2 regions of the Streptomyces sp. LS-MS-L19 genome follow, and region 1 is predicted to be linked to the other one. Evidence: predicted binding sites of a transcription regulator. Region 1 holds the regulator's gene; the other holds the start of a gene.

Region 1 (15,838 bases):
AGGCGAGCGTTCCCACCCGTCCCGTCTCGCCGAAGCGGCTGCTCGACCTCGCGGTCGGAGTGTTCGGTGGGCTGCTGCTCGCCGCCGCGCTGGTCGCGCTGCGTGAGGCGCTCGACACCACCGTCAAGACCAGCGAGGCGCTCGGTGAACTCACCTCGCTGCCGGTGCTCGGCCACATCCCGTACGACAGGAGCTCGGTACGGCAGCGGATCGCGATGGACTCCGCCGGCAGCTCCGTGCGTGCCGAGGCCTTCCGGAAGCTGCGGGCCAACCTGCAGTTCGCGCAGGTCGACGACCGGCCGCGAGTGATCGTCGTGACCAGCTCGGTGCCCGGTGAGGGGAAGACCACCACGGCCGTCAACCTGGCGCTCTCCCTCGCCGACGCGGGGCTGCGGACCTGTCTGGTCGACGCCGACCTGCGCCGTCCCTCCGTGGCCGGCACCTTCGGCCTCGTCCAGGACGCCGGACTGACCACGGTGCTCATCGGCCAGGCGCGCGCCGAGGACGTGGCGCAGCAGGCCGGGGGCCGGCTCACCGTGCTGACCAGCGGTGCCGTACCGCCCAACCCGACCGAACTGCTCGCCTCCGACCGGATGCGGGAGGTGCTGCGCGAACTCGCCGGCGTCTTCGACGTGGTCGTCGTGGACAGCGCCCCGCTGCTCCCGGTCGCCGACACGATCGGTCTGGCCCCGCTCGTCGACGGCGTGCTGTTCGTCGTACGGGCCTCCAAGACCGGTCGCGACCAGGTCCGCGGCGCCGCCGATTCGCTGAGCCGGACGGGTGTGCGCATCCTCGGCACGGTGTTCAGCATGGCCGCCACGTTCAAGGGCACGGGGTACGGCTACGGATACGGCTACGGTCCGGCCGAAGTCCCCGTGCCCCGCCCGGCGGTCGGGAGAGCGGGTGCCGTGGACTCCGCCGAGTGGTCTCCCGCGGGCGAGAAATGAGCGGTCCCGTGCACCCGGCGACCGCCTTCGAGGTGCTGTTCGTCTGCACCGGCAACCTGCATCGCTCGCCGGTCGCGGAGCGGCTCCTGGCCGCCGCCTTGCCGGAGCACCGGTTCCGGGTCCGCAGCGCGGGCACCGGGGCCAGGCCGGCCCCGCTGGACGGCGTGACGCGGGCCCTGATCGACGAACTCGGCGGTGACGCAAGGGAGTTCACCGCGCGGCGGCTGGACGCCGGGCAGATCGCGGGCGCGGATCTGGTGCTCGGCCTGGAGCGCTGTCACCGGGAGACCGCGGTGCGGCTCCACCCGGTGGCCTTGCGCCGCTGTTTCACCCTCCGGGAGTTCGTCCGGCTCCTGGACGGGGCGGGGCTCGGTCCCGGCACGCCGCACGAGGCGGTCCGGCTGGCGGCGTCCCGGCGGGGCCAGGTGATCCCCCCGCCGGACGAGTCGGACGGCATCGCCGACCCCTACGGCGCCGCCCCCGCCGTACACCGGGCCCGGGCCCTCGAAGTCCGCGCCGCCGTCCTCGCACTGGCCGGGATCCTGGCACCGGGCTCCTCCGGCTCAGCGTCGGCGGCGACGAGCTCCGCGACCGGGTCGGCCTGAACGAGCGGTGGGGCGCACCCCTCTCACAGGGTGCGCCCCACATGGACACGGCCCCACACGGACAGGGCTTCCGTCACTCACCCGTCGCACGGCTTCCCACGGTTCACCCTGACCTGTGTCGGCGTCACCAGCGTCTGCCGCAACACCCTCGGTTCGCCTTCCGCGTCCGGCTCGTCAAGGTGCAGCACCAGCGTGCGGCTTGACTGGCGGGGCAGTTCCAGATCGAGGGTGTACGTCGGGTGGCCCCGCTCGGTGCCGGGGATGGGGTGGATCGGGTGGCCGTCCAGGGTCGCCCCCGTCAGACGCGCTCCTGCTCCGGCGTAGTAGGTCGCGATCACCCGGTTGTCGCCCGGACGGGTCGGGTAGGACGGGAAGTCGACCCGCTGGGTGACGTACTCGGGCAGGCCCGAGGCGGGTGCCCGGTTGGTGAAGGTCATGGTCGCCGTCACCGAGCGGCCGGTGTCCGTGCAGGCCCCGGGTGTCCAGACGAGGCTGCGGTCCAGGTAGTAGTCGAGTTTGGTGCCCGCCGCGTTGTTCACCACGAGCCCGGCGAAGGGACCGGGGGCGTCGGGGAGGACGCCGGAGAACGGCCGTGACTCCAGCAGCCGTTGCTCGCTCGCGTGCGCGCTCCACACCTGGAGCCGGCCCGCCCGCTGCACGTCGCGCACGGCACTGAGCAGCGCGGGGATCCGGCTGGTGTCGTCGACCGCGGTCATCAGCCGTCCGGCGGCGGCACGCGCGGCCTCCACGAAGTACGCCTTGCGCCGGGCGACGTCGTCGAACTTGGCGTAGGCGATCCGCTCGGTGACGTCGACGGCGTTGTCCGCGGTGAGTTCGGTGCCGTCGGGCAGCCGGGCCGGGCCGGTGGCGCGGAGCAGCAGGCCGAGCGCACCGGGATCGATGGCGAAGGCGCCGTCCAGGCGCTGGCCGCTCTGGTCGTGCCAGAAGCCGGTCCAGATCCGGGCCGCGTACGGAAAGTGCGGGCTCATGTTGGAGTTGGCCCACACGCTCGCGGGCTGGTTGTTGCCGTACCCGGCGGCGAACTCGGCCCCCAGGTCCACGGCCGCCCGGCCGCTCATCTCCGTGTTGTTGCCGAAGTGCTCGAACGTCAGCCGCCCCCGTTCCGCCCGCAGCACCGCGAAGGCGCCCGGCAGACCGCCCGTGCCGCGGGCCTCGGCGGTGTTCTGGAACGCGAGGAAGTAGCGCCGCGGACCGTGCACCCCGAGCATCGCCGGCACCACCCGTGCCGCGACGGCGGCGTCGCCGGTCTGCGGGGCGAGTCGGTCGAGCTGATCCGTCAGTCGGGCGCGGGCGCGGTCGACGGGCGGCAGCCAGGTGGAGCCGGGCAGACGGTGGGCTGCTTCCCGCACCTCGGCCGCGACCCGCGCGGCGCGCGTGAACGCCGTCGCCTGCCCTTCCAGTTCGGTCAGGACGTGCGGGATGCCGCCCGTGTGCGCGCTCGCCGTGAGCTGGGGGACCGCTCGGGTCAGCGGCGGCAGGACGTCGGCGGTCAGCCGGTCGGAGAGCCGGGCGATGCCGCGCACGGTCTCCAGGGGGCCGCCGACGAAGGGCAGATGGGCCGCGGTGTACCAGGCGGGCCCGGTGGTGAGCTCGTGGGCCCGCGCCGCGTGCGCGGCCGCGGACCGCGCCAACCGCTCCTGGTCGGCCTCCGCGGGAGGCCCCGCGGAAGAGCCCTCGGAGGAGCCCGCCGACGCACCCGCAGTCGTGGCCGGGACCGTGGCCGCCGAGACCGCGTCCTTGAGCACGTTCAGATCCCCCTGTGCGGCCAGGAGCTCAGCCCGCGCCATCACCCCCGTCACCCCGATCCAGGCGGCCGCCGCCGCTGGAACAGCGGCGGCGGCGAGCAGCACGTTGCGGACCAGGGTCCTGCGGACGTGCCGCCGTGCCCCTCGGCCGTCCGGGGCGGGCCCGGGACGGCCGAGAAGGCGCAGACGTACGCGGGGAGGCACCGTCATGAGTTGCCGCGACGGCGGGCCACCAGCAGGGCACCGCCACCCAGGGCGACGAGGCCGGCTGCCACGCCTCCCAGGGCCAGCTCCATCGTGTTGTCCTCACCGGTGTGGGCGAGGTGCGGCTTGTCGGGGCGCCCGTTGTGGTGCCCGTCGTCCGAGCCACCCGGGTGGTGCCCGCCCTCGGAGCCGTTGCCGTCTCCGTGGCCGTTGCCGTGCCCTCCGTTGCCGTGCCCGTTGCCCTGGCCGTTGTCGCAGTCACCTTCCTGCTCGTCGCCGTAGTCGTCCCCGTAGCCGTGCGGCTTCGGGGGGTACGCCGTGTGCGTCGGGCACGGTGTGGGCGGGTACGGGTTGTCCACGGCGTACGCGGTCCCCGTGGCGGCCAGCGGTGCTGCGAAGAGCGCAGCAGCCGTGGCGGCCGAGGCCACGACGGACCGCCAGTGCGGCGATGTCGTCTTCATTTCCACTCTCCTCGACATAGGTAGGCCCGGCGGCGGCGTCGGCAGCGCCAAGGACCCGGATATGTCATAAGTAGGAAAATCGAAGAACAAATAACGGTATGTCGCCCAGAGTCACCTGATGGGGTAGCGCGAATGACACATCGAGGCCCCCTGCCGCTCCGGGCAGGGGGCCTCGATGTGCAGGCGCTGTGGCTGTTACTTCGCCGGCTCCGGCTCCGGCTCGCTCTCCGCCGTCTCCTCGCCCGCCGGGTCCACCGGGGTCTTGACGGACTCCAGCAGCAGCTGGGCCACGTCGACGACCTGGATGGACTCCTTGGCCTTGCGGTCGTTCTTCTTGCCGTTGACCGAGTCGGTCAGCATGACCAGGCAGAAGGGGCAGGCCGTCGAGATGATGTCGGGGTTCACCGACAGAGCCTCGTCCACGCGCTCGTTGTTGATGCGCTTGCCGATCCGCTCCTCCATCCACATCCGCGCGCCACCCGCGCCACAGCAGAAGCCGCGCTCCTTGTGGCGGTGCATCTCCTCGTTCCGGAGACCGGGGACGTTGGCGATGATCTCGCGCGGGGGCGTGTAGATCTTGTTGTGGCGGCCCAGGTAGCACGGGTCGTGGTAGGTGATGATGCCCTCGACCGGGGTGACCGGGACCAGCTTGCCCTCGTCGACGAGGTGCTGGAGCAGCTGCGTGTGGTGGATGACCTCGTAGTCGCCGCCGAGCTGCGGGTACTCGTTGCCGATGGTGTTGAGGCAGTGCGGGCAGGTCGCGACGATCTTCTTGGCGGACTTGGGCTTGGCGGACTCGGCGACCACGTTGCCGTCGTCGTCGAGCTCCTCGCCGAACGCCATGTTCAGCGCCATGACGTTCTCCATGCCGAGCTCCTGGAACAGGGGCTCGTTGCCGAGACGCCGGGCGGAGTCACCGGTGCACTTCTCGTCGCCGCCCATGATCGCGAACTTGACGCCCGCGATGTGCAGCAGCTCGGCGAAGGCCTTCGTGGTCTTCTTGGCCCGGTCCTCCAGGGCGCCCGCGCAGCCGACCCAGTACAGGTACTCGACCTCGGTGAGGTCCTCGATGTCCTGGCCGACGACCGGGACCTCGAACTCGACCTCCTTGAGCCACTCCAGGCGCTGCTTCTTCGCCAGGCCCCAGGGGTTGCCCTTCTTCTCCAGGTTCTTGAGCATGGTGCCCGCCTCGGACGGGAACGCGCTCTCGATCATCACCTGGTAGCGCCGCATGTCGACGATGTGGTCGACGTGCTCGATGTCCACCGGGCACTGCTCGACACAGGCGCCGCAGGTGGTGCAGGACCACAGGACGTCCGGGTCGATGACGCCGTTCTCCTCGACGGTCCCGATCAGCGGGCGCTCGGCCTCGGCGAGAGCGGCAGCGGGCACCCCGGCCAGCTGCTCCTCCGACGCCTTCTCCTCGCCCTCCATGGTCTTGCCGCCACCCGCGAGCAGGTACGGCGCCTTGGCGTGCGCGTGGTCCCGCAGCGACATGATCAGCAGCTTGGGGGAGAGCGGCTTTCCGGTGTTCCAGGCCGGGCACTGCGACTGGCAGCGGCCGCACTCGGTGCAGGTGGAGAAGTCCAGCAGGCCCTTCCAGGAGAACTGCTCGACCTGGGAGACGCCGAAGACGTCGTCGTCACCGGGGTCGGTGAAGTCGATCGGCTTGCCGCCCGAGGTCATCGGCTGGAGGCCGCCGAGGGCCGTACCGCCGGTCGCCTCGCGCTTGAACCAGATGTTCGGGAACGCCAGGAAGCGGTGCCAGGCCACACCCATGTTGGTGTTGAGCGAGACCACGATCATCCACACGAAGGACGTGCCGATCTTGATCATCGCGACCAGGTAGACCAGGTTCTGCAGCGCGGTCACACTCAGGCCCTTGAAGGCCAGGACCAGCGGGTACGACGCGAAGTACGACGCCTCGTAGGAGTCCACGTGGTGCAGCGCGCCCTCGAGGCCGCGCAGCACGTAGATGGCGAGGCCGATGGTGAGGATGACGTACTCGACGAAGTACGCCTGACCCGCCTTGGAGCCCGCGAAGCGGGACTTGCGGCCGGGGCGCGAGGGCAGGCTCAGCAGCCGGATGACGATCAGGGCGATGATGCCGAGCGTCGTCATCACGCCGATGAACTCGATGTACAGCTCGAACGGCAGGAACTCGCCGATGACCGGCAGTACCCAGTCGGCCTTGAAGAGCTGTCCGAAGGCCTGCGCGAGGGTCGGCGGCAGGGTCAGGAAGCCGACCGCCACGAACCAGTGGGCGAAGCCGACGATGCCCCACCGGTTCATCCGGGTGTGGCCGAGGAACTCCTTCACCAGCGTCACGCTGCGGGCGTAGGGGTTGTCGGTCCTGCTGCCGGCGGGCACGGGCTGGCCCAGCTTGAAGTACCGGACGAACTGGCCGATGGCGCGTGCGAGCAGCGCCACGCCGACCACGGTCAGTACCAGCGACACGATGATCGCGGCGAGTTGCATTTCGGGGCTCCTCGGGCCTGCGAGGTTCTGACGAGCGAGATTACTAAGCGGTAACTTATGCAGTCCGTCTGAGAGTACCCATATTCTCCGCCGCACTGTAGCCGGGCGCGGGGTGATCTGAATCGCTCAGGGTTACCTTAAAACCCGATCGTGTTATTCGTGTCGAATTGGTACATACGGCGCTAATTTGGCCTTGTGCTCTATGGGATCCTCGCCGCCAGCTCCGCCCTGCTCCTCGCCGCCGTGCTCGCCGCCCTGCTGCGGACGCCCGCCCTGCGCCTCGGCATCGTCGACCGGCGGTGGCGGCGCCCCATGCCGCTGTCCGGCGGGGTGGCGGTGGTGGCCGGCACCTGCCTGGTCGCCGCCGTGGGCGACCGGCAGGGCGCCACGCCGCTGGGCCCCGAGGCCGGGCGGCTGCTCGTCGCCGGGGCCGCCGTCGCCCTCCTCGGGCTCGTCGCCGACGTACTGCGCGTCAAGGCGCGGTTCCTCGTCGGCGGTACGGCCGCGGCGGCGGCCTGTGTGGTGCCGTACGAGGACACCGGAGTGCTCGCCGGGATCCTCGCCGTCGGCTGGATCGTCTTCGTCGCCCTCGGGTTCAAGGCGCTGGACCACGTCGACGGGCTCGCCGGGACCGTCGGGGTCCTCACCGCCTTCGGGGCGGCGGCCTGCGCGGCGGCCGAGGTGATGGACGGGCTCGCCGTACTGCTGAGCGTGCTGGCCGCCGCGCTGACCGGGTTCCTGATGCACAACTGGCATCCCGCGCGCGTGGGGCTCGGTGCCAGCGGGGCGCTCTTCACCGGCTTTCTGCTGGCCTCGGCGGCCGTGACGACCCGCGCGGGACAGGAACTCGGCGCCGGGGCCGGGGTGTTGTTCGCGCTGACGGCCCTGGTCGCCGCCGACGTGGTCCTCGTCGTCCTGGCCAGGCGGCTGTCGGGGCGGTCGCTGCTGCGCCCGGCGCCCGACCATCTCGCCCACCGGCTGCGCCGGCTCGGGCTCACCCCGCAGGGCGCGTGCGTGGTCCTCGGTGTCGTGTCCTTCGGCGGGGTACTCGTCGGGGTCCTCGTGCACCTCGGGTGGATCGCCGCGAGCGGGGCGCTCTGGGTGGCCGGCTGTGCCCTGGTGCTCGTCCTCGGACTGCTGCGGATCAAGCCCAGAGTGAAGCCCGCCGCGAGGTCCGGCGTGGTCCCGCGTCCGGCATCACCGCAGGTCACGACCCAGTTGCGTGTAAGGAACGGATAAGAGTTGAGCCCCTATGACTCAGGTCTGTTGACCCATCGGCTGACGTCATGCACACTTGAGTCCGTTCCACTCAAGTCAGCTGGAGGAAATCACCATGGCACGTGCGGTCGGCATCGACCTGGGCACGACTAACTCCGTCGTCAGCGTTCTTGAAGGCGGCGAGCCCACCGTCATCACCAACGCCGAGGGTGCCCGGACCACGCCGTCCGTCGTCGCCTTCGCGAAGAACGGCGAAGTGCTCGTCGGCGAGGTGGCCAAGCGCCAGGCGGTCACCAACGTGGACCGGACCATCCGGTCTGTGAAGCGCCACATGGGCACCGACTGGAAGATGGAGCTGGACGGGAAGCCCTTCAACCCGCAGCAGATCTCCGCGTTCATCCTCCAGAAGCTGAAGCGGGACGCCGAGTCCTACCTGGGCGAGAAGGTGACCGACGCGGTCATCACCGTCCCGGCGTACTTCAACGACTCCGAGCGCCAGGCGACGAAGGAGGCCGGCGAGATCGCGGGCCTGAACGTCCTGCGCATCGTCAACGAGCCCACCGCGGCCGCGCTCGCGTACGGCCTCGACAAGGACGACCAGACGATCCTCGTCTTCGACCTCGGTGGCGGCACCTTCGACGTGTCCCTCCTGGAGATCGGTGACGGCGTCGTCGAGGTGAAGGCCACCAACGGTGACAACCACCTCGGTGGTGACGACTGGGACCAGCGGGTCGTCGACTACCTGGTGCAGCAGTTCAAGTCCGGTCACGGCGTGGACCTCGCCAAGGACAAGATGGCCCTCCAGCGCCTCCGCGAGGCCGCCGAGAAGGCCAAGATCGAGCTGTCCTCCTCCACCGAGACCTCGATCAACCTGCCCTACATCACGGCCTCCGCCGAGGGCCCGCTGCACCTGGACGAGAAGCTCACCCGCGCCCAGTTCCAGCAGCTGACCGCGGACCTCCTGGAGCGCTGCAAGACCCCGTTCTTCAACGTCATGAAGGACGCCGGCGTCTCCATCAACGAGATCGACCACGTCGTCCTCGTCGGTGGCTCCACCCGTATGCCCGCCGTCGCCGAGCTCGTCAAGGAGCTGACCGGCGGCAAGGACGCCAACAAGGGCGTCAACCCGGACGAGGTCGTCGCCATCGGCGCGTCCCTCCAGGCCGGTGTCCTCAAGGGTGAGGTCAAGGACGTCCTGCTCCTCGACGTGACCCCGCTGTCCCTCGGCATCGAGACCAAGGGCGGCATCATGACCAAGCTCATCGAGCGCAACACCACGATCCCGACCAAGCGGTCCGAGATCTTCACCACGGCCGAGGACAACCAGCCGTCCGTGCAGATCCAGGTCTACCAGGGCGAGCGCGAGATCGCGGCGTACAACAAGAAGCTCGGGATGTTCGAGCTGACCGGTCTGCCGCCGGCCCCCCGTGGCGTGCCGCAGATCGAGGTGTCCTTCGACATCGACGCCAACGGCATCATGCACGTGACCGCCAAGGACCTGGGCACGGGCAAGGAGCAGAAGATGACCGTCACCGGCGGCTCCTCGCTGCCGAAGGACGAGGTCGACCGGATGCGCCAGGAGGCCGAGCAGTACGCGGACGAGGACCACCGCCGCCGCGAGGCCGCCGAGACCCGCAACCAGGGCGAGCAGCTCGTCTACCAGACGGAGAAGTTCCTCAAGGACAACGAGGACAAGGTCCCCGGCGAGGTCAAGACCGAGGTCGAGGCCGCCGTCGAGGAGCTGAAGGCCGCGCTCAAGGGCGAGGACACCGCCGAGATCCGCACCGCGACCGAGAAGGTCGCCGCGGTCTCCCAGAAGGTCGGCCAGGCCATGTACGCCGACGCCCAGGCCGCCCAGGCCGCCGGCGGCGACGCCGGTGCCGAGGCGCCCAAGGCGGACGACGACGTCGTGGACGCCGAGATCGTGGACGACGAGCGCAAGGACGGTGCCGCGTGACGGAGGAGACCCCGGGCTTCGACGAGAAGCCCGACGTCCCCTCCGGCGCCACCGACGACGCCGAGCCGAAGGCCGCCGCCTCCTCCTCGGAGGCGGGGGCGGCCCCGGCCGGGGACGCAAGTGCCCAGATCGCCGGCCTGACGGCCCAGCTGGACCAGTCGCGCAAGGCGCTCGACGAGCGCACCGCGGACCTCCAGCGGCTCCAGGCCGAGTTCCAGAACTACCGCCGCCGCGTGGAGCGGGACCGGATCACGGTCAAGGAGATCGCCATCGCGAACCTCCTGACCGAACTCCTGCCCGTGCTCGACGACATCGGCCGCGCGCGGGAACACGGTGAGCTGCTCGGCGGGTTCAAGTCCGTCGCGGAGTCGCTGGAGACCGTCGCGGCGAAGATGGGTCTGCAGCAGTTCGGCAAGGAGGGCGAGCCCTTCGACCCGACGATCCACGAGGCCCTGATGCACAGTTACGCGCCCGACGTCACCGAGACGACGTGCGTGGCGATTCTCCAGCCGGGGTATCGCATCGGCGAGCGCACCATCCGCCCCGCGCGGGTGGCGGTCGCCGAGCCGCAGCCCGGCGCGCAGACGGTCAAGGACGAGTCCGAGACCGGCGAGGAGAAGGACAACAGCTCTGAAGAGGGCTGAAGCCGTAGTGGGTGACCGGAAGGAGGGGCGTCGGGGATGAGCACCAAGGACTTCATCGAGAAGGACTACTACAAGGTCCTCGGCGTCCCCAAGGACGCCACCGAGGCCGAGATCAAGAAGGCGTACCGCAAGCTCGCCCGCGAGTTCCACCCGGACGCCAACAAGGGCAACGCCAAGGCCGAGGAGCGCTTCAAGGAGATCTCCGAGGCGAACGACATCCTCGGTGACCCCAAGAAGCGCAAGGAGTACGACGAGGCCCGCACCCTGTTCGGCAACGGCGGTTTCCGTCCGGGGCCGGGCGGCGCGGGCGGCTCCTTCAACTTCGACCTGGGCGACCTCTTCGGAGGCGGCGCCCAGGGCGGGGGCCAGGGAGCCGGCGGCTTCGGCGGCGGACTCGGAGACGTCTTCGGGGGCCTGTTCAACAGGGGCAGCTCGGGAACTACGCGCGTCCAGCCGCGGCGCGGGCAGGACATCGACACCGAGGTCACCCTCAGCTTCACCGAGGCGATCGAGGGAGCGACGGTCCCGCTCAGGATGTCCTCGCAGGCCCCCTGCAAGGCCTGTTCGGGCACCGGTGACGCCAACGGCAACCCGCGCGTGTGCCCGACCTGCGTCGGCACCGGCCAGGTGGCGCGGGGCTCCGGCGGAGGGTTCTCCCTCACCGACCCCTGCCCCGACTGCAAGGGCCGCGGCCTGATGGCGGAGAACCCCTGCGAGGTCTGCAAGGGCTCCGGGCGGGCCAAGTCCTCCCGGACCATGCAGGTCCGCATCCCGGCCGGGGTCTCCGACAACCAGCGGATCCGGCTGCGCGGCAAGGGCGCGCCGGGCGAGCGCGGCGGACCCGCGGGCGACCTGTACGTCACCGTGCACGTCGCCGCGCACCCCGTCTTCGGCCGCAAGGGCGACAACCTCACGGTGACGGTCCCGGTGACCTTCGCGGAGGCGGCGCTCGGCGGTGAGGTCAGGGTGCCGACGCTGGGCGGTCCCGCGGTGACGCTGAAACTGCCGCCGGGCACCCCCAACGGCCGCACCATGCGGGCCCGTGGAAAGGGCGCGGTCCGCAAGGACGGCACCCGGGGCGATCTGCTGGTCACCGTCGAGGTGAGTGTCCCGACCGAGCTGTCGGGGAAGGCTCGTGACGCGCTGGAGGCGTATCGCGAGGCGACCGTGGGTGAGGACCCACGGGCGGAGCTGTTCCAGGCCGCGAAGGGAGCATGATTCGAGTGGACGGTCGTCGACGCAACCCGTATGAACTGACCGAGGAGACCCCGGTCTACGTCATCTCGGTGGCGGCCCAACTCTCCGGCCTGCACCCGCAGACACTGCGCCAGTACGACCGCCTCGGCCTGGTCTCCCCGGACCGCACGGCCGGGCGGGGCCGGCGCTACTCGGCCCGCGACATCGAACTGCTGCGCACCGTCCAGCAGTTGTCGCAGGACGAGGGCATCAACCTCGCCGGCATCAAGCGCATCATCGAACTGGAGAACCAGGTCGCGGCGCTCCAGTCGAGGGTGGCCGAACTCCAGGCCGCCGTCGAGGGCGCGGCCGCGGCGATGCAGCAGCGCGAGGCGGCGGTGCACGCGTCGTACCGCCGCGACCTGGTGCCGTACCAGGAGGTCCAGCAGACCAGCGCGCTGGTGGTGTGGCGGCCGAAGAAGGCCAGGGACTAGGCACGCACGCACGAGAAGGGGCCCGGAGATCTCTCCGGGCCCCTTTCCCGTGCGCTCAGAGCCAGCTTTCCCAGATGCCGTACGCCTGCTGCCGCACCGCCTGCTCGGTGCCCGAGGCGTCGGTGAACACCACGCGGTAGTAGTACAGCCCCAACAGGTCCTCGTGCACGGTGTAGTCCACGTACAGCGTGGGCGTGCCGACCTTGGCGGTGTGCAGGGTGACATAGGCGGCCCGGTCCGGGTCCCAGCGCTCCACGCGGTAGTCGGTCAGCCGGGCGCAGTCGCCGAGGCCGTCCGTCTCGTCGCAGCCGACGTCCACGGTCGGGTACTGGTCCTCACGGACCGTGGTCCCGGTCCAGCCCGGCGGACGGGTGTCGGGCAGGGTGACGGAGAGCTCGGCGGGGTGGAACGCGGCGGGCCCCGCGTACGCGTCGATGAGGGGGGAGCCGTCGGTGGCGGCCACCTTGTAGGTGTGGGTGCTGCCGTCGGGCAGGATCGGGCAGAGGATCTCGGTCTTGGACAAGGAGCTGCCCGTCCAGCAGTTCTCCTTCCACTGCGTCTCGCCGGTCTCCGGGTCGGTGACGCCCTCCCAGACCCGGTAGCCCTGGACGTCGTCGTCGGCGGGCGGAGTCCAGGTCAGGCGCACACCGAGCGGGATCTGCTCGGCGGCCAGGTTCTGCACCGGGGCCGGGCGCACGGTGTCCGGCGTGGTCGCGGTGGCGGCGGGGCCGGGCTGCGACTCATGGCCGTACGGGTCGATTGTCACGACCGTGTAGTCGTACGTCGTCTCGGAGGCGCCGGAGACGTCCCAGCAGACGCCGTTGATCTGCCGGGGACCGGCGTAGTCGGGGGCGTCGCCGGTGTTCCAGGTCCAGTACGTCTTCGGGTCCGTCAGGGGCAGGTCCTGCGAGCTGTCGGGCTTGCACGCGGCCACCACGCTGCGCTCGCCGGTCACCTTGTCGGTGCGGGCGAGCCGGTAGGTGAGCAGGGGCCTGTCCTCGCCGAAGGTCCACGGGTCGGCGCTGCTCCACTCGATCATCACCCCCTCGTCGAAACGGCGGGCGGTGGTGCTGAACGGCGCGATCGCCTCGGGCCGGTCGGCCAGGGTCAGTGTGGCCTCCACCGGGGCGGCCGCGTTGCCCTTCGCGTCCACCGAGCGCACCGCGTACCGGTAGCTGTCGGCGACCGCGACCAGCTGACGCGGCACCACGTCGGTCCCCGTGGTGGTGGTCGGGGTGTCGCCGGTGGCGCCGGGCAGCGCGTCGAGCCAGCCGCCGGTCGCCGGGTCGTACTGGAGGACCTGGTACGAGGCCGCCCCGTCGACGGCCGACCAGACCACGTGCGGAACGCCCGACCGGTACTCGACGCGCGCGTCGGCGGCGGTGGCGGGCGGAGTCAGGTCGGACGTGGTGAAGGTGGTGGCCGCCGAGTACGCGGACCAGTTCCCGACGGCGTCCCGGGCCCGGCCGCGATAGGTGACCTTGCTGCCGTCGGCGGCGTAACCGGTGTCGCAGATCGCTCCCTTGGTCCCGGTGTACACGGTGGTCCAGGTGTGGGTGACGGGGTCGAGCCGCTGCATCTCGTACAGGGCGATGTCCGCCGCGTTCTCGGCGGTCGTGACGAGCTCCGGTGCCGCGTAGGGCTGGCCCACCGGGCACGAGTCCATCTCCAGGAACGGCGCCGCGGGCGGAGTCGTGTCCACGGTGGTGACGGGCTGGTCGGCGGTGCCGCCCGAGGTGTTGCCGGCCTTGTCGTAGGCGCGCACCTCGTAGTAGTAGGTGGCGCCGGTGGGCGGCGTGCTGTCGGTGTACGACGTGCCGGTCGTCGTCGCGACGGGCTTGCTGCCGAACGACGTTCCCTTGAGCCGCCGGTACAGCTTGTACCCGGCGAGGTCCATCTCCTTGTTCTTCGCCCAGGCGACCTTGGTCTTGCGGGTGGTCTTGTCGTACGACACCGAAGTGCCGGTCGGCGTGAGGGGCTTGACCTTGTCGATGTCGGCGGTGGTGCGGGGGGTGTAGGTGACCTTGACCTTGGCGGTGCCGGTCCAGTTGGCGTAGTCGACGCGCAGGGTGTGCTTGCCGGACGGGACGGTGACGTTGGCGGTCTTCTTGACCGTGGTGGAGACGTTCTTCCAGAGGTCGATCCTGCGGACGCCGTCGACGTAGACGCGGATGCCGTCCAGGCCGGTGGCGCTGAGCGCGAAGGGGCCGCCGGAGCCGAAGTCGCGGGTCACGCTCCAGCGCACGCCGAAGTTGTCCTTCGGGAGGCCGGAGGCGGGTGCGCCGCTCCAGTTCTGGTCGATCGCGCCGTCGCAGTCGGTCTTCTTCGGGGTGCCGGAGAAGGACGTGTTCGCGAAGAACTGGCGCTTGAACACCGGGGAGGCGCAGGTCGTGGCGGCCGAGGCCGGAGACGCGGTCACGGTGAACAGGGTGCCGGCGGTGGCGAGGACCACCGCGCCGGCGGTCGTGCGGCTGGCTGACTTCATTCGATCCTCTGGTCGGATACGGAACAGCAGTTGTGAGGCTGTCGTGATCACGACTCGCGAGGTGTGAAGTTGGTTGTACGGGTGTTCGCGCGAAGTCTTCACAGCATCGGCGGAGAGTGGCGTTGCGCACTCGTTAAGTGATTCCGCTTGACTCCGCGGGTCGCCGCCGCGTTGGCTTTTCAGTCACATGGGCCGCAATGCCGCGCCCGCGTCCGGAAAGCATCAGAAGTGAGCAGCCCCATGCGTCGTATCGCCATAGCCGTGGCAGCGTCCACGATGTCCCTCTCGCTGGCCGCCTGCGGGGCGCTCGGCGCCGCGAGCGGGAGCGAGGCGAGCCCGACCAAGGGCGACGACATCACCGTGGGTGTGCTGATGCCGGAGAAGACGAACACCCGCTACGAGGAGTTCGACTACCCGATCATCCAGAAGAAGGTCGCGCAGCTCACGGACAAGAAGGGCAAGACGGTCTACGCCAACGGCGAGGCCAACGCGAAGAAGCAGGCCGCGCAGATGCAGGAGATGATCGACCAGAAGGTCGACGTCATCCTGCTGGACGCGGTCGACTCGCACGCCATCGCGGGCATGGTGGAGAAGGCCAAGGACGCCGGTATCCCGGTCATCGCCTACGACCGGCTCGCCGAGGGTCCGATCGACGGGTACGTCTCCTTCGACAACGAACTCGTCGGCGAGGTCCAGGGCCGCTCCCTCGTCGAGGCGCTCGGCTCCGACATCGACACCTCCGACAAGATCGTCATGATCAACGGCTCGCCCTCCGACCCGAACGCCGGACAGTTCAAGGCGGGCGCGATGTCCGAGCTCAACGGCAAGGTGACGATCGCCGAGCAGTACGACGTCGACGGCTGGAAGCCGGAGGTCGCGCAGAAGGACATGACGCAGGCGATCAGCGCGATCGGCAAGGGCAACATCAAGGCCGTGTACTCCGCCAACGACGCCATGGCCGGCGCCGCCATCCAGGCGATGGAGGACGCGGGCATGACGAAGATCCCGCCGATCACCGGCCAGGACGCGGAGCTGGCCGCGGTGCAGCGGATCGTCTCCGGCGAGCAGTACATGAGCGTCTACAAGCCGTACCCGGACGAGGCCGAGGCCGCCGCCGAGATGGCCGTGACCAAGATCCAGGGCAAGGACATCCAGTTCGACGCCCTCGCCACGGACAGCGTCGACAGCCCCACCAACAAGGACATCCCGGCCCAGCTCGTCCAGGTCGTCGCGCTGACGAAGGACAACATCAAGAGCACGGTCGTCAAGGACGGCATCTACACCGTCAAGGACATCTGCACCTCGGAGTACAAGAGCGCCTGCGCGGCGGCGGGACTGTCCTAGCCGAAGCGCGGGGAGGGGCCGGAGGATCTCTCCTCCGGCCCCTCCCGGCCGTTCAGGCC
Region 2 (15,838 bases), 1.3 Mb from region 1:
CTGCCTCCATGACCCCTGCCGCGCCCGCCTACCGCCGTCTGAGTGTCGAGGAGCGACGCAGCCAGCTGCTGGAGGCCGCCCTCGGCCTCTTCGCGCACCGCGCCCCCGAGGACGTGTCCCTGGACGACGTGGCGGAAGCGGCCGGAGTCTCCCGTCCCCTCGTCTACCGGTACTTCCCCGGCGGCAAGCAGCAGCTCTACGAGGCCGCGCTGAGGTCCGCCGCCGACGAGCTGGAGCAGTGCTTCGACGAGCCCCGGGAGGGGCCCCTCCTCGTCCGCCTGTCCCGGGCCCTCGACCGCTACGTCGCCTTCGTCGACGAGCACGACGCCGGTTTCAGTGCCCTGCTCCAGGGCGGCAGTGTCGTCGAGACGTCCCGGACCACCGCCATCGTCGACGGTGTACGACGGGCCGCCGCCGAGAACATCCTCGGCCACCTCGGCGTCCCCGAGCCCGGCCTCAGGCTCCGTATGACCGTCCGGATGTGGATCACCGCGGTGGAGGCGGCCTCGCTGATCTGGCTCGACGAGGGCAAGCAGCCCCCCGTGGCGGAGCTGCGCGACTGGCTGGTCGAGCAGTTCGTCGCCGTGCTCTCGGTGACCGCGAACCGTGACCCGCAGACCGCGGCGCTGGTCACGGCCCTCGCGGCGGATGGCTGAGACTGGTGCCGTGAAGAGCGAAGACACCCCCTTCGAGGGCGGCCCCATGGACGGCCGGGTGCTGCCCGTGCTGCTGGGACCGACGGGCCACCCGCCGAAGACGTACCGCATCCCGGTCCCCGGCGCGGCCGGCGGCCCGCCCACCGTGCTGGTGTACCGCCGGGTGCCGAGGGGGCACACCAGGCTGGGGATCCAGAAGGGGTGGAAGTACGAGTACGCCCCCGAGGGGGAGGCGGAGGGCCGGCTGAAGTGGCCGTGGTCCAAGCCCGGCGGGCCGGCTGACACCGACGGGTGACCAGGTTGCGCCGAACCGCCCACCCGGCGCGCGGGAGGCCGGGCACCGCCTGATGCTCGCCGTGCGGAACAGAGGGGCTGCTCCGCACGGGAGGTGATGACGTGTCAGGAAGGCTTCTGCGTCTGGTGTGTACGGCGGCCGTGGTGGCCGGCACCGTCCTCGCACCGCTGCCGGCGGCGGCCGTACCGGGGCCGGAGCCGCGCGAGCGGACCGTGGCCGAGCTGCTGACGGACCTTCAGCGGCTGTACCAGGAGGCCGAGCAGGCCACCGAGACCTACAACGCGACCGAGGAGAGGCTGCGCGAGAAGCGCGCCGAGGTGACCCGCCTGGACACCGCGCTCTCCCGGACCCGGCTCTCCCTCCACGACAGCCGGGGTGCCGCGGGGCGGCTGGCCCGCCAGCAGTACCAGAGCGTCACCGAGATCTCGCCGTACGTCCGTCTGCTGCTCGCCCGCGATCCCCAGCACGCACTCGAACAGGGCCATGTCATCGGCCAGTTGGCGAGGGAGCGGGCGAAGACGGTGGGCCGCCTCACCGGCACCGAGCACCGCGCCGACGCCCTCGCCCGCGCGGCCCGCAAAGCCCTGGACGACCAGCTCACCCTCGCGGCCCGGCAGAAGAGGAACCGGGACGCCGTACGGGAGAAGCTCGCCGACGTGGAGGAACTCCTCGCCTCCCTCACCGCCGAACAGCTCGCCCGGCTGGCCGAGTTCGAGGAGAAGGGGGTGGCGAGGGCGCAGGAGGAGCTGACGACCTCCGGCGCACTCGGAGACGTCCGGCGCGAACCGACCCGGCAGGGCGAGCGGGCCCTGGCGTACGCCCGACGTCAGCTCGGGAAGCCGTACGAATGGGGCGCGGAGGGCCCGAAGACGTACGACTGCTCGGGCCTGACGTCACAGGCCTGGGCCCACGCCGGCACCCCGATCCCCCGGACCAGCCAGGAGCAGTGGGCCCGGCTGCCGAGGGTCGAGCTGAAGCACCTGCGGCCCGGCGACCTGGTCATCTACTTCCCGCAGGCCACGCACGTGGCGATCTACCTGGGCAAGGGAGAGGTCATCGAGGCCCCGAGAACAGGCAAGAAGATCAGGATCTCCCCGATCGCCTCCCACCCGATCCTCGGAGCCGTCCGCCCGGACCGCCCTCCGCGATGATCAGGCCCCTGTGACCGACGCCAGATAGGCGCCCGTCTTCTCCGGCTCGTAGAAGAAGTTCTCGAAGTCCGCCGGGTTGTCGAAGCCGTTGGCGAAGCGGTCCGCCACCGGCTGGAGCTGGCCCGCGGCGCCGATGAGGTTCAGGATGTGCTCCGGCGGCGGGGCCAGCATCGCGTTGGTCCACTTCGTGACGTGCTGGGCCGTGGCCCAGTACCGCTCGAAGGTCCCCCGCATCCACTCCTCGTCGAACTCCTTCTCGCCCCGCTCCAGGATCGACGCGAGATACGAGGCCGCGCACTTGGACGCGGAGTTGGAGCCCTGCCCGGTGATCGGGTCGTTGGCGACGACGACGTCGGCCACGCCCAGGACCAGTCCCCCACCGGGCAGGCGGCCTATCGGGTTGCGCACGGTGGGCGCGTAGCGGCCGGCCAGCGTGCCACCGGCGTCCGTGAGTTCGACGTTCGTGGCGCGCGCGTACTCCCAGGGCAGGAACTTCTCCATGAGTTCCAGGGTCAGGGAGAGGTGTTCCGCCGGGTCCTTCACGCCGTTGAAGACGTCGAGCGGGCCGCCGGGTACGCCCTCCCAGAACAGGATGTCGGCCCGGCCGGAGGTCGTGAGCGTCGGCATGACGAACAGCTCGCCCACGCCCGGGACCAGGTTGCAGCGGACCGCCTCGGTGTCCGGGTGCTCGGGGCGCGGGCCCAGTCCGTGGACGTAGGAGACCGCGAGGGCGCGCTGCGGCTCGGTGTACGGGGAGCGCTCGGGGTCGCGGGCGAACATCGACACCAGCTCGCCCTTGCCCGCCGAGACCAGCACCAGGTCGTACGTACGGGAGAAGTAGTCGAGGTCGCCGACGGCCGCGCCGTGGATGACGAGCTGGCCGCCGCGCTGGGCGAAGGTCTCCATCCAGCCGGCCATCTTCACCCGCTGGTCGACCGACTGCGCGTACCCGTCGAGGTGCCCCAGCCAGTCGATCGCGCGCTGCGAGGGGCCCGGGTCGAAGGAGCCGGGGGCCGCGACGGAGACGCCGAGTCCCTCGATCCTCGGGGCCTGGGACTCCCAGAAGTTCAGCTGGAGGTCGCGCTCGTGCTGGAGTGCGGTGTGGAACATGCACTGCGTCGACATGACCCGGCCGGCCCGGATCTCGTCCGCCGTCCGGTTGGACATCAGGGTGACCTCGTAGCCGTGCGACTGGAGGCCGAGGGCGAGCTGGAGTCCGGACTGGCCGGCTCCGACGACGAGTATCTTCCGCATGCGGGTGGTGGCTCCTTAACCGGGGCTGTGGACCGGGGCTACTCGGGGGTGACGTCCAGCGCGTGGCCGACGAGGGACAGGAGCGTCTCGATCACCGAGATCCGCCGCCGCGCGTCCATGATCATGACAGGTATGTGCGCGGGGACCGTGAGCGCCTCCCGCACGTCCTGCGGGTCGAACAGCTCGCTGCCGTCGAAGTGGTTGACCGCGACGACGTACGGCAGTCCGCAGCTCTCGAAGTAGTCGAGCGCGGGGAAGGAGTCCTTGAGGCGGCGGGTGTCCGCGAGGACGACGGCGCCTATCGCGCCGCGCACCAGGTCGTCCCACATGAACCAGAACCGCTCCTGGCCCGGGGTGCCGAAGAGGTAGAGGACCAGGTCGTCGTCGAGCGTGATGCGGCCGTAGTCCATGGCCACGGTGGTGGTGACCTTCTCCGGCGTGCCGGTGAGGTCGTCGACCTGCTCGCTGGCCTCGGTCATCAGCGCCTCCGTCTGGAGGGGCTCGATCTCCGAGACGGTGCCGACGAGGGTGGTCTTGCCGACGCCGAAGCCGCCGGCCACGACTATCTTCGTGGCGACGGGCGCCCGGGTGCGGTCCGTCTGCCAGGACTTCAGGTTGTCGTCGGTGTCCTCGAGAGCGAGGTCCCTAAAGGCGACGGAGTCCACTCAGCACCCTTTCCAGCAGAGCGCGGTCGGGACGGCCCGTACCGTGAGCGGTACCGGTGCCGTACACACGGATCTTTCCCTGGTCCGCGAGGTCGCTGAGGAGCACCCGGACCACGCCGAGCGGCATCTTCAGCAGCGCGGCGATCTCGGCCACCGTGCGCATCCGGCGGCACAGTTCGACGATGGCCCGCAGCTCCGGCATCACCGACTTCAGCGAGCCGTTGGTCAGCTCCTTGCGCTCCTCGGGCGCTTCGAGAGCCGCCGTGCTCGCCACGAACGTCTCGACCAGGAGGACGTGCCCGAAGCGGGTGCGGCCGCCGGTGAGGGAGTACGGCCGGACGCGGGCCGGTTTGCGGTCGCCGCCGCGGACGGGGAGGTCGGGCCGGTTCGTCATCGGGCGCTCCCCGTCCCCTCGTGCTCCAGCGACTGCCGTAGCTCGCTGCGGAGTTCGGGGGTCAGGACGTGTCCGGCGCGGCCGACGAACAGGGCCATGTGGTACGCCACCACGCTCATGTCGCAGTCCGCGGAGCCGTGGACACCGAGCAGCGAGCCGTCGCTGATCGACATCACGAACAGGCTGCCGTCGTCCATCGCGATCATGGTGTGCTTCGTGGAGCCGAAGTCCATGAGCTTGGCGGCGCCGAGGGTGAGGCTGCCGATGCCGGACACGATGGTCGCGAGGTCGGCCGACGAGCCGCGCGGGCCCGCGGGTTTCCCGTCCCTGGCCTCGCGTGCCTCGGCGTTCCGCTCGGCGTCGGAGGAGAGCAGGAGCAGGCCGTCGGAGGAGACGACGGCGACGGACTGGACGCCGGGGACCTCCTCCACCAGGTTGGTGAGCAGGAAGTGGAGATTGCGGGCTTCACGACTCAGTCCGAAGGTACTGGGCGCGGTCAACTGCTTGCCTCCTCGACTGTGCCCCCCGTGGCTTCTTCGGATGCGGTGCGGTGTTCCGGGGCCGGCAGTTTGGTCTCGCCGGTCCGTTCCTCGATCTCGGCCGCCACGTCCCGGTGACCGGCCTCCGCCCCCCGACGGAAGCCGCCCAGCCTGCGGCGGAGTGCCTCGGCATCCACGGACGCGTTGCGCCGGCGCGGGGCCGGGGCGGTGGGTGCGGTGATCTTGGGCGTGCGCTTGGGGAGGCCCTTGTCGGTGACGGGCTCCTCGTCGGCGCGGGTGTGTTCGGTCTCGGCCTCGGCGGCGGGTTCACGCGCCTCGGGCTCTTCGCGTACGGGCTCCGGCTCGTCCTGGGCCGGCACCGGTGCCAGCAGCTCCATCGTCGTCTCGGCCGGGGACTCCACGGCGTGTTCGGCCGGGGCCTCCACAGCCTGCTCCGCCGGGGACTCCGCCGTCTGCTCCCGTGCAGCCTGCTCGGCCGGGGACTCCGCCGTCTGCTCGCGTACGGCCTGCTCGGCCAGCGTGACCAGCGGGTCGCCCTGGGAACGGCCGCTCAGGACGTTGGAGTTGGCCTCCGCGTCCGCGCCCGGGAGGGCGAAGGAGTGGCCGGCGCCGCTGACCGGGGCGTCGGCGGCCGGTACGGCGGACGTGGGCGCGGCGGTGAGCAGGGTTCCGGGGAGGACGACGACCGCGGCCACGCCCCCCTGCTTCTGCTCGCGCAGCTGCACGCGGACGCCGTGCCGGTGCGCGAGGCGGGCCACGACGTACAGGCCCAGGCCGAGTCCCTCCTCGCCCTCGTCGTACGACTCGTAGGCGGCCTCGGGATCGAAGTCGGCCAGGCGGGAGTTGAGGGCCGTCATGCGCTCGGCGGTCATGCCGATGCCCTCGTCCTGGACGGAGAGCATGACCTCACCGCTCTCCAGGAGCCAGCCGGAGACCTCGACGGGCAGGTCGGGCGGGCAGAACGCGGTGGCGTTCTCCATCAGTTCGGCCAGCAGGTGGGAGAGGTCGTCCGCGGCGAAGCCCGCCACATGGGCGTGCGGCGGCAGGGCGGCGATACGGACCCGCTCGTAGCGCTCGATCTCGCTGACGGCGGCCCGCACGACGTCGACCAGCGGGACCGGGCCCGCGCTCTGCTGGACGTGTTCGGTGCCGGCCAGGACGAGGAGGTTCTCGCTGTGGCGGCGCATGACCGTGGCGAAGTGGTCGAGCTTGAAGAGGGTCGCGAGGCGCTCGGGGTCCTGCTCGCGCTCCTCCAGGTTCTCGATGACGGCGAGTTGCCGCTCGACGAGGCCGAGGGTGCGCAGCGCGAGGTTGACGAAGGTGGCGCCGATCGTCTCCCGCAGTCGCGTCAACTGGGCGGCGGACTCCGCCAGTTCGCCCTTGAGCTGCTCGCGGGCGTCGGCCATCTTCTGGCGCTGGCCGACCAGGTGCTTGCGGTCGGCCTCCAGCGTGGTGATCCGCTCGGCGAGCCCGACGGCGTGCGCGTGCAGGGCGTTGACGGAGCGGACGACCTGGGCGAACTCGTCGTTGCGGCCGGTGAAGGAGACCGCTTCCTCGGTGGTGGGGTCCTCGGCCCCGGCCAGCCGGGCGGAGCCGCGGCGCAGCACGGACAGGGGCCGGGTGAGGGTGCGGGCCATGGCGGTGGCGATGCCCACGGCGAGCAGCATCAGGGCGCCGAGGATCGCGACCCGGAGCTCCAGCGCGGTGACGTCGTCGTCCCGCAGCTGTTCCAGCGCCTTGACCCGGCGGTCGAAGAGGGCGGACTCGGCGCCGCGCATCAGGTCGACGCGGGCGGAGAGGGCGGCGTCCAGCTTGGTGGTGCTGGTGCCCAGCTCGCCGTTGGAGAGGGCGGGCTGGTCGGTGAGGGCCGCGAGGTACTGGTCGGCGGAGTTGACCTCGGGGCCGGTGACCGTGGAGTCGTAGCTGGCCTTGGCGGCCGCGGGCGCGGACTCCTGGAAGTCGGAGAGGGCCGCGTCGGAGCGCAGCCGGGCCTGCTGGGCGGCGGCGCTGAGCGCGTCGCGCTGCTTGGCGTCCGCGGCCGAGGTGACCTTCTTGGTGGTGGTCAGGCCGGTGATGGGGTCGTAGACGCTCTGAGTCGTCGTGGGCACGCTGAGGGCCGCGAGCAGCAGTCCTCGGGTGGCGGCGGCCTGCTGTACGGCGGAGTCGAGCTCGGCGAGGGCGTAGCCGCCGGAGCCCGCGCGGGGCGGTGTCTTCGCGGCCAGGTCCTCGGCGAGGCGGTGCAGCTCGGTGATGGCGGCCGAGTAGGCGTTGTGCGCTTCGAGGGCGGTGGACTTGCCGGTGAGCGCGGAGCGCCGTACGGCGGCGATGGCGTCGAGGTCGCCGCGCAGCGCCGGGGAGAGGTCCGTGTCGGTGCGCAGTTCCTCGACCTGGCGGTCGACGCGGGCGCTGGACTGTTCGCCGGGTGCCTTGGACTTGGGGCGGCCGGCCGCGATGTAGGGGGTGACCTCGTCGCGTTCGTCGGCGAGCGCGTGGGCGAGGTCGAGGGCGTCCTGGGTCTGCTCGGCGAGCGTCACCAGGTCCTGGGAGTCGTGGAGGTCCGAGGACGCGGTGACGAGGGAGGGGGCACCGGCTCCGGCGATCGCGGCGGCCACGACGGCGACGGCGAGGATCAGCCGGGTGCGGACGTGGGTGGGGCGGCCCTTGCCGACGGGGGTCTCGGGGGCGCCGGACGTGGGCTCCGTGCCGTGGCCGGAGGCCGTCTGCTTGCCTGTGCGACGAGGCCGCGTCTTCTGCACCGCTGCTCGCATTCCTGAACTCGTGATACCCATGGGCCCGGAGTGACGCTCCGTCAACTGGTGTGCACACCGGGGTACGATTCCCGACCCTCCCAGCGCCGGTGGGCGGTGGGCGAGCATCACCTGAGCCGCCACCCGAAGGAGTGAACCCCGTTGGGGAGTTGGCGGGCAAGTTCCTGGGGCACGCGCGCGTGTCGGGTGCGGTGGGCCGGTTGGACGCCGGGGAGAACCGGTGGCAATATTCGCCACCACGCCGGCCCGGAGTGCGCCATTCCCCCCTAAACAGGGCGTCTGACCTGCGCGACTGCGTCAATTCCGCGACCGTTGGCGGGCTTTGACGAAGCTTGTGAAGGGGTCGTGCAGACTGGCCGAATGCGTACGGAACTTGTCTCGGAACCCGGTGATGTCCAGCGGCCCAACGAGGACTTCGCGAGTGTCGCCCTGCCCGCGTCCGGGCGGGGCGGAGTACTGGTCGCGCTCGACGGGGTCACGCCACCGCGGAGTGGCACGGGGTGTCTGCATTCGGTTCCCTGGTTCACGGCGCGGCTCGGCGGGGCGCTGACCGAACTGGCCGTTTCGCTCATGGATGTTCCGCTGGTCGAGGTGCTGTCCGGGGCCATCACGCGCACAGCTCGGTCACACGGTGAAGGTTGTGACCTTTCTCACCCGCGTACGCCCCAGGCGACGGTGGTGATGGCGCGGTGGTCGCCGGCGGCCGTGGAGTACCTGGTGCTGTCCGACTCGGCGTTGCTGGTGGAGTCGCCCGAGGGGGTGGTGACGCCGGTGCTGGACGACCGCTTGGCGCGTCTGCCGCGCGCCGCGCTGGCCACGGACGCGCTGATCGACGCCAACCTCCGCAACAAGGAGGGCGGCTTCTTCACGGCGGCCGCGGATCCTTCGGTGGCGGCACGCGCGGTGACGGGTTCCCTGGACCGCGCGCAGGTCCGCACCCTGACCGCGCTCACGGACGGCGCGGCGCGCTGGGTGGAACGCTTCGAGCAGGGCGACTGGACCGACTGCTTCACGTTCGTCCGCAAGCGGGGGGCCCAGGCGCTGGTGGACAGGGTCCGAGAACTGGAGCGCGCCGACGCGGAGGCGCGGACGTATCTGGGACGCAGCAAGACCCACGACGACGCGACGGTGGTGTACGCGGAGCTGTGAGGGGTGACCCGACCGGGTGCGGTCGGCCGGCGCCTGGCGCCTCGGCCGGCCGAGGCGGGCCACCCGACCGGCCCGTCCGTTCAGGTGACGGCCGGTGGGCCTACTTCTCCATGTTCCGGTTCAGCTGGTGCAGGAGGCGGGCCAGTTCTGTGACCTCTTCTGGGTTCCAGTGGGCCAGGCGGCCTGCGTAGCGGGCTCGGCGGGCGTCGCGGACGCGTTGGACTCGGGTGCGGCCCTCCTCGGTGAGGTCGACCAGCCAGGCACGGCCGTCGGCGGGGTCCGGTTCGCGGGCGACCAGGCCCAGCTCCTCCAGGGCCCGCAGCTGACGGGACATCGTGGCCTTGCCGACCCCGATGTAGCCGGCCAGCTCGGTGGCCCGCTGGCGGCCGCATTCATCCAGACGGACCAGCAGCCCGTACGCCGCCGACTCCAGGTCGGGGTGGACCTCGCGGGCCATCTCCCCCTGGTTGGCCCGGGCGCGCCGCAGCAGGACGGTCAACTCGCGTTCGAGCGCGAGGAACCCCGGCTGGTCCACACCGCTCGGCGGGGCGTCGGTCCCGCCCCGGCCCGCGCCGCCGTTTCCGTCTTCGTGCACGTCAGCCCCTGCCTCGGATTTCCCGGTCCTGAAAGTTTCCGCCAAATTGCGCCCTCGCCGCAGCTCCGTAAGTATTTCGCAGGGCTAGACCTACGGCAGCAGCCGGTCCCTCTTCCCAGCCGCTCGCAGACGTGCGTAGCTTCTTGACCAGGCGATGTCTGGCATGCCCACGCCATACACCCCCGGCCGGGTGTTCCCCCACCGAGCATCACCGAGCCCTTCGGAGGCCCGCCATGCCCGTGCACAGACCCGGATCCCCCCGCCCACGGCGCCTGTTCCTCGCCGGCGCCCTCATAGCCGTATGCGCCCTGGTGCCCATAGCCCCGGCGTCGGCCGCGCAGTCGCCCGACGCCGCCGACAGCGCCGGCGCCCAGGCCACGGCCGACGCCCCCACCACCCCACCGCGCGGCACCGCCCGCATGGGCATGGGCGTCGTCGCCCACGACGGCCAGGCCGGTCTGCCCACCGGCACCCGCGCCGCCCAGACCGAGGGCGTCGACGTGGCCAGCTACCAGGGCAACGTCTCCTGGACGACCCTGTGGAACAGCGGAGTCCGCTGGTCCTACAACAAGGCGAGCGAGGGGACGTACTACACGAACCCCTACTTCTCCCAGCAGTACACCGGCTCCTACGGGGTCGGCATGATCCGCGGGGCCTACCACTTCGCGACGCCGGACACCACGAGCGGCGCAACGCAGGCCAACTATTTCGTCGACCACGGCGGCGGCTGGTCCGCCGACGGCAGGACCCTGCCCGGCACCCTCGACATCGAGTGGAACCCGTACGGCGACTCCTGCTACGGCAAGACCGCCAGCGGGATGGTCAGCTGGATCCGTGACTTCCTGAACCAGTACAAGGCCCGCACCGGCCGCAACGCCGTCATCTACACGTCCACCAGCTGGTGGTCCCAGTGCACCGGCAACTACGCCGGGTTCTCCGCCAACCCGCTGTGGATCGCCCGCTACGCCTCGACCGCGGGCACCCTGCCGGCCGGGTGGAGCACGTACACGATGTGGCAGTACACGTCCTCCGGACCGACGGTCGGCGACCACGACAAGTTCAACGGGGCCCTGGACCGCGTGCAGGCCCTCGCCAAGGGCTGACCCCAAGGCCGCTCGCGGACACGGCGAAGGCCCGGGCCTCCCTCACGAGAACCCGGGCCTTCACCTCATCCGATCGCGTCCGTCACGCCGCGACCGGAACCTCCGGCGCCGCCCCGTTCGTCGCCGGGGACAGCGCCAGCTCCAGGACCTGGCGGACGTCGGTGACGGCGTGGACGTCGAGCTTGTCCAGCATCTCCGCCGGGACGTCGTCCAGGTCGGCCTCGTTGCGCTTCGGGATGATGACGGTCGTCACCCCGGCGCGGTGCGCGGCGAGCAGCTTCTGCTTCACACCGCCGATCGGCAGGACCCGGCCGGTCAGCGAGACCTCACCCGTCATGGCCACGTCCGTGCGGACCAGGCGGCCGGAGAGCAGCGACGCCAGCGCCGTCGTCATCGTGACGCCCGCGCTCGGGCCGTCCTTCGGGACCGCGCCCGCCGGGAAGTGGATGTGCACGCCCCGGTCCTTGAGGTCGGCGACCGGCAGTTCCAGCTCGGCGCCGTGCGACCTGAGGAAGCTCAGCGCGATCTGCGCGCTCTCCTTCATCACGTCACCCAGTTGGCCGGTCAGGGTCAGACCCGCCGCACCCGTCTCCGGGTCGGCCAGCGACGCCTCCACGTAGAGGACGTCCCCGCCTGCTCCGGTGACCGCGAGTCCGGTCGCCACGCCCGGGACGGCCGTACGGCGCTCGGCCGGGTCCTGCGCCGACTCGGGCACGTGGTGCGGGCGCCCGATCAGGGCCCGCAGGTCGTCCGCGCCGATGGTGAACGGCAGCTCCCGCTCGCCCAGTTCGTGCTGTGCCGCGACCTTGCGGAGCAGCCGGGCGATCGAGCGCTCCAGGGTGCGCACGCCCGCCTCGCGGGTGTACTCGCCGGCGAGCTTGCGCAGCGCGCTCTCCTCCAGGGTCACCTCGTCCTTGTCGATGCCCGCCCGCTCCAGCTGGCGCGGGAGCAGGTGGTCACGCGCGATGACGACCTTCTCGTCCTCGGTGTAGCCGTCGAGGCGGACCAGCTCCATACGGTCGAGCAGGGCCTCGGGGATGGCCTCCAGGACGTTCGCCGTGGCGAGGAACACCACGTCGGACAGGTCGAGTTCGACCTCCAGGTAGTGGTCGCGGAAGGTGTGGTTCTGCGCCGGGTCCAGGACCTCCAGCAGGGCCGCCGCGGGGTCGCCGCGGAAGTCGGAGCCCACCTTGTCGATCTCGTCGAGCAGGACGACCGGGTTCATCGAACCGGCCTCCTTGATGGCCCGCACGATCCGGCCGGGCAGCGCGCCGACGTACGTACGGCGGTGTCCGCGGATCTCGGCCTCGTCCCGGACGCCACCGAGGGCGACCCGGACGAACTTGCGGCCCATGGCGTGCGCGACGGACTCGCCGAGGCTGGTCTTGCCGACGCCGGGCGGGCCGACGAGCGCCAGCACGGCACCGCCGCGCCGCCCGCCGATGACACCGAGGCCCCGGTCGCTGCGGCGCTTGCGCACCGCCAGGTACTCGGTGATCCGCTCCTTCACGTCCTCGAGGCCCGCGTGCTCGGCGTCGAGGACCGCCTTGGCGCCCTGGATGTCGTACTCGTCCTCGGTCCGCTCGTTCCACGGCAGTTCGAGGACGGTGTCCAGCCAGGTGCGGATCCAGGAGCCCTCCGGGGACTGGTCGGAGGACCGCTCCAGCTTGTCGACCTCCTTGAGGGCGGCCTCCCGCACCTTCTCGGGCAGGTCGGCGGCCTCCACGCGGGCGCGGTAGTCGTCGGACTCCTCGCCGTCCTTCTCGCCGTTGAGCTCGCGCAGCTCCTTGCGTACGGCTTCCAGCTGACGGCGGAGCAGGAACTCGCGCTGCTGCTTGTCGACGCCCTCCTGGACGTCCTTCGCGATGGTCTCGGCGACGTCCTGCTCGGCGAGGTGGTCGCGCAGCTGCTGGGTGGCGAGCTTGAGGCGGGCGACCGGGTCGGCGGTCTCCAGCAGCTCGACCTTCTGCTCGGTGGTCAGGAAGGGTGAGTAACCGGAGTTGTCGGCGAGGGCGGACACGTCGTCGATGGCCTGCACGCGGTCCACGATCTGCCAGGCGCCGCGCTTGCGCAGCCAGGCGGTGGCGAGGGCCTTGTACTCCTTGACCAGTTCGGTGACGTGACCGGGCAGCGGGTCGGGGACGGTCTGGTCGACCGTGGTCCCCTCGACCCACAGGGCGGCGCCCGGGCCGGTGGTCCCCGCACCGATCTGCACCCGGCCCCGGCCGCGGATGAGGGCACCCGGGTCGCCGTCGGCCAGTCGGCCGACCTGCTCGACGGTGCCCAGCACACCGGTGCTCGCGTAGGTCCCGTCGATCCGTGGCACCAGCAGGACCTTGGGCTTGCCTGGTTCCGAGCGGGCGGCGGCCTGGGCGGCCTCCACCGCGGCGCGGACGTCGGCGTCGTTCAGGTCCAGCGGCACCACCATTCCGGGCAGCACGACCTCGTCGTCGAGCGGCAGCACAGGCAGAGTGAGCGGTGTGGACGTCGAAGCCATGATCTCCCCTTCGGCAGTCAAGTTGAGCTATGCCGACTCAATGCCCGGGGACTTTCGAATGTTCCCCACTCGCTTCCCTGTTCGCTGTGGGCGATCACCGCTGTCGCGGGGGAACCCCCGACACCTATCGTGAAGCCGGTAATAAGCGAGAAGGCAAAGCGACTATTACAGGGGGCCCGGTGGACGGAGTCGTACAGGCCTGGGTGGACGGCTGGGTCGTGTCCCGCGGGGCCGCCCCGCCGCAGCGTGAGCCGTGGGGGTTCACCGTGGACGTGGGACAGATCGCGCAGGTCTCGCGGCATGTCTTCGACGCCCTGGGCGACGGTGTGGACGAGCAGGCCGTGCGCAAGGTCGCGGACGGGGTGACGGGCGCCGGGGTGTGGCTGAAGGTGTTCCAGGGGCCGGAGACCGTCGGGAACTGGCTGGGTGAGGGCTGGTGGGTGGATCCCGAGCCGGGGTTCCTGATGACGGTCCCGCTGACCGCTTCGGCGCACCGGACCGTGGCCCCGCACGGATACCGGCTGCGCACCTGGACCGTCGGCGGTGTGACCCGCGTGCTCGTCGCCGCGCCCGACGGCTCCCTCGCGGCCCGCGGCCAGGTCGCCCCGACCGGCGCCACCGCCGTCTTCGACCAGATCGAGACCGTGGCCGCCCATCAGCGCCGCGGGCTGGGCAGCCTCGTCATGCGCACCCTCCAGACCACGGCGTCCGCCACGGGGGCGGAGACCGGCGTACTGGCGGGCACCCCGGCGGGCCGGGGGCTGTACGAGTCTCTGGGCTGGCATGTGGAGGCTCCGCTCACCAGTGCGAAGTTCGTGGGACCGGACGCCGGGTGACCGTCCGTCACCGCCCGCGGGACCCGGCGGCGGCCCGGCCTCTGTCATGCTGCGCCGGTGATCGACCCGACACCCCGGAGGGACCGCTTGGTGGGCAACACCCGGCCGCGCCGCTCTCTTCCCGGCCGTGCGGGACGCCGACCGGGCACAGCCAGTACGGCCAGTACAGCCAGGACAACCACGACAACCGAAAGGCCCGTCGAGCGTGACCACGGTGGACATACGCCCCCTCCTCTCCGCCTACGACGACCAGATGCGCGGCGCTCCCCCGACCCCGCCCGCCGGCGTGACCTACGAGCAGGACGGACCGCTGCTGCGGATCGTCGGCCAGTTCCGCGGTTTCGTGAGCGGTCCGCGCGACCTCGGCGTCGAGGGTGACGCGCTCGACGACCTCATCGCCCGCCAGCGCGACTTCTTCGCGGCGCGCGGCGAGGCGCTGGAGTGGAAGACCCGGGCCCACGACACCCCGGCCGACCTCACCGAGCGGCTGCGCGCGGCCGGTTTCGTGCCCGAGGGGCGGGAGACGGTGCTGATCGGCCGGGCTGCCGAGATGGCCGCAGGGGAACCCACGCTGCCGGACGGTGTGACCGTGCGCCGGGTCACGGCCGACGCGGACATGCGCCGGATCGCCGCGATGGAGTCGCGGGTGTGGGGCCAGAACTGGAGTTGGCTCGCCGACGACCTGATCGGCCGGGTCGCCGCCGCGCCGGACGAGATCGCGGTGTACGTCGCCGAGGCGGACGGCGAGGTGGTGTGCGCGGCCTGGCTGGTGTTCCGCGCGGGCACGGAGTTCGCCGGCCTGTGGGGCGGCTCCACGCTCGCCGAGTGGCGGGGGCGGGGCATCTACCGCGCCCTGGTCGCCCTGCGCGCGGTTCTCGCCGTCTCCCGCGGGGTCACGTATCTCCACGTGGACGCGTCGGACGACAGCGCGCCCATCCTGCGCCGCCTCGGCTTCCACGCGGTGACCACGACGACGCCGTACATCTGGATACCGACGGACCGCTGACCGCGGCGGACAGCGAACACCCGCACACGGCAAGCCCGTTGACGGCTCCGGCCCGGCGTGCGGACGACGGGGACGTGCGCACGCTCTTGGCCCCGGCGAGGAACCCGCTGGACCGCGCCGGGACGCAGGGGGGACAGCGGCGTCGGCGCACACGGCGAATGCCCGCGCAAGGCAAGCCCGTTGGCGGCCCCGGCCTGGCCGTGCCGAGGGGGACGTGCGCACGCTCCTGGCCCCGGCGAGGAGCCTGCCTGAACGCGCCAGGACGCAGGGGGACAGCGGCGTCGGCGAAGGGGGCGGTCGCGCGGCGAACCCGGCGGGTCATGTCGGCGTCGCGGAGCCGGAGCGTCCGTCGCCAGCGTCCCAAACAGCCGGCTCAAGCCGCCGAACAGCCCTCGCCGTCGGGAAATACCAGCCGTGCCCGGTGCCACCGCCGTACCAGCGGCCAGGTCGAGACGCCGATCAGGAGGGCGATCGGGTGGCCCCAGTCCGTCAACGGGTCGGTGAAGGCGAGCAGGTCGGTCAGCAGTGGCCAGGCGAACAGGGCGAGCAGCGGCCACCGCAGCCACGGCCTGAGCAGCCCGGTGAGCGCGCCGAGGCTCGCGGCGACGCCGAAGCTGACGCCGTAGTCGAGGCGGTGCAGCGAGGAGGCGGGGAGGTGCCCGGCCAGGACCGCGACGCCGATGGGGACCTCCGTCGCGAGGGTCGCGCCGACATGGCCGAGCAGGAAGACGGCGGCCGCGCGGACCCCGCCGATCCTTCGCTCCAGCGCCGTGAGGACGAACAACAGGGCGATGGCGTACGGCGACAGGATGCCGCCCGCGATCCACAGCGCGCTGGTGAGCAGCACCTGCACCGGCGTACGGACCAGGTGCGCGACGTCGGTACTGGAGCCCTGGTGCAGGGTGTGCACGAGGGTGGGGTCCAGCTGCGCCGAGACGAGCGAGACCACGGCCAGGACGGCGCCGTAGC

What was found. The regulator HspR, encoded in region 1, represses chaperone genes until heat shock. The targets are predictions, from matches to a motif close to TTGAGNNNNNNNNNCTCAA.
Region 2: the regulator HspR is predicted to act here: its motif matches at 13,050-13,068, upstream of lon (endopeptidase La).

Annotation. Positions count from the first base shown of each region.
Region 1 covers NZ_JBYCLL010000001.1:5,365,268-5,381,105, forward strand. Annotated here, with positions in the region: gene AC2XR2_RS24030 (tyrosine-protein kinase domain-containing protein) at 1-947, shown strand, start outside; gene AC2XR2_RS24035 (arsenate reductase/protein-tyrosine-phosphatase family protein) at 956-1,552, shown strand; gene AC2XR2_RS24040 (DUF4012 domain-containing protein) at 1,630-3,528, opposite strand; gene AC2XR2_RS24045 (LPXTG cell wall anchor domain-containing protein) at 3,525-3,983, opposite strand; gene AC2XR2_RS24050 ((Fe-S)-binding protein) at 4,179-6,461, opposite strand; gene AC2XR2_RS24055 (MraY family glycosyltransferase) at 6,657-7,700, shown strand; gene dnaK (molecular chaperone DnaK) at 7,795-9,636, shown strand; gene grpE (nucleotide exchange factor GrpE) at 9,633-10,280, shown strand; gene dnaJ (molecular chaperone DnaJ) at 10,317-11,498, shown strand; gene AC2XR2_RS24075 (heat shock protein transcriptional repressor HspR) at 11,504-11,950, shown strand; gene AC2XR2_RS24080 (PA14 domain-containing protein) at 12,006-14,435, opposite strand; gene AC2XR2_RS24085 (sugar ABC transporter substrate-binding protein) at 14,676-15,779, shown strand; gene AC2XR2_RS24090 (transglutaminase family protein) at 15,832-15,838, opposite strand, start outside.
Region 2 covers NZ_JBYCLL010000001.1:6,683,428-6,699,265, reverse strand. Annotated here, with positions in the region: gene AC2XR2_RS30095 (TetR/AcrR family transcriptional regulator) at 9-656, shown strand; gene AC2XR2_RS30090 (DUF8847 domain-containing protein) at 667-951, shown strand; gene AC2XR2_RS30085 (C40 family peptidase) at 1,053-2,102, shown strand; gene AC2XR2_RS30080 (styrene monooxygenase/indole monooxygenase family protein) at 2,103-3,356, opposite strand; gene AC2XR2_RS30075 (GTP-binding protein) at 3,395-4,021, opposite strand; gene AC2XR2_RS30070 (DUF742 domain-containing protein) at 4,002-4,415, opposite strand; gene AC2XR2_RS30065 (roadblock/LC7 domain-containing protein) at 4,412-4,915, opposite strand; gene AC2XR2_RS30060 (sensor histidine kinase) at 4,912-7,671, opposite strand; gene AC2XR2_RS30055 (hypothetical protein) at 8,044-8,832, shown strand; gene AC2XR2_RS30050 (MarR family winged helix-turn-helix transcriptional regulator) at 8,933-9,427, opposite strand; gene AC2XR2_RS30045 (lysozyme) at 9,661-10,530, shown strand; gene lon (endopeptidase La) at 10,613-13,027, opposite strand; gene AC2XR2_RS30035 (GNAT family N-acetyltransferase) at 13,207-13,863, shown strand; gene AC2XR2_RS30030 (GNAT family N-acetyltransferase) at 14,117-14,869, shown strand; gene AC2XR2_RS30025 (rhomboid-like protein) at 15,243-15,838, opposite strand, start outside.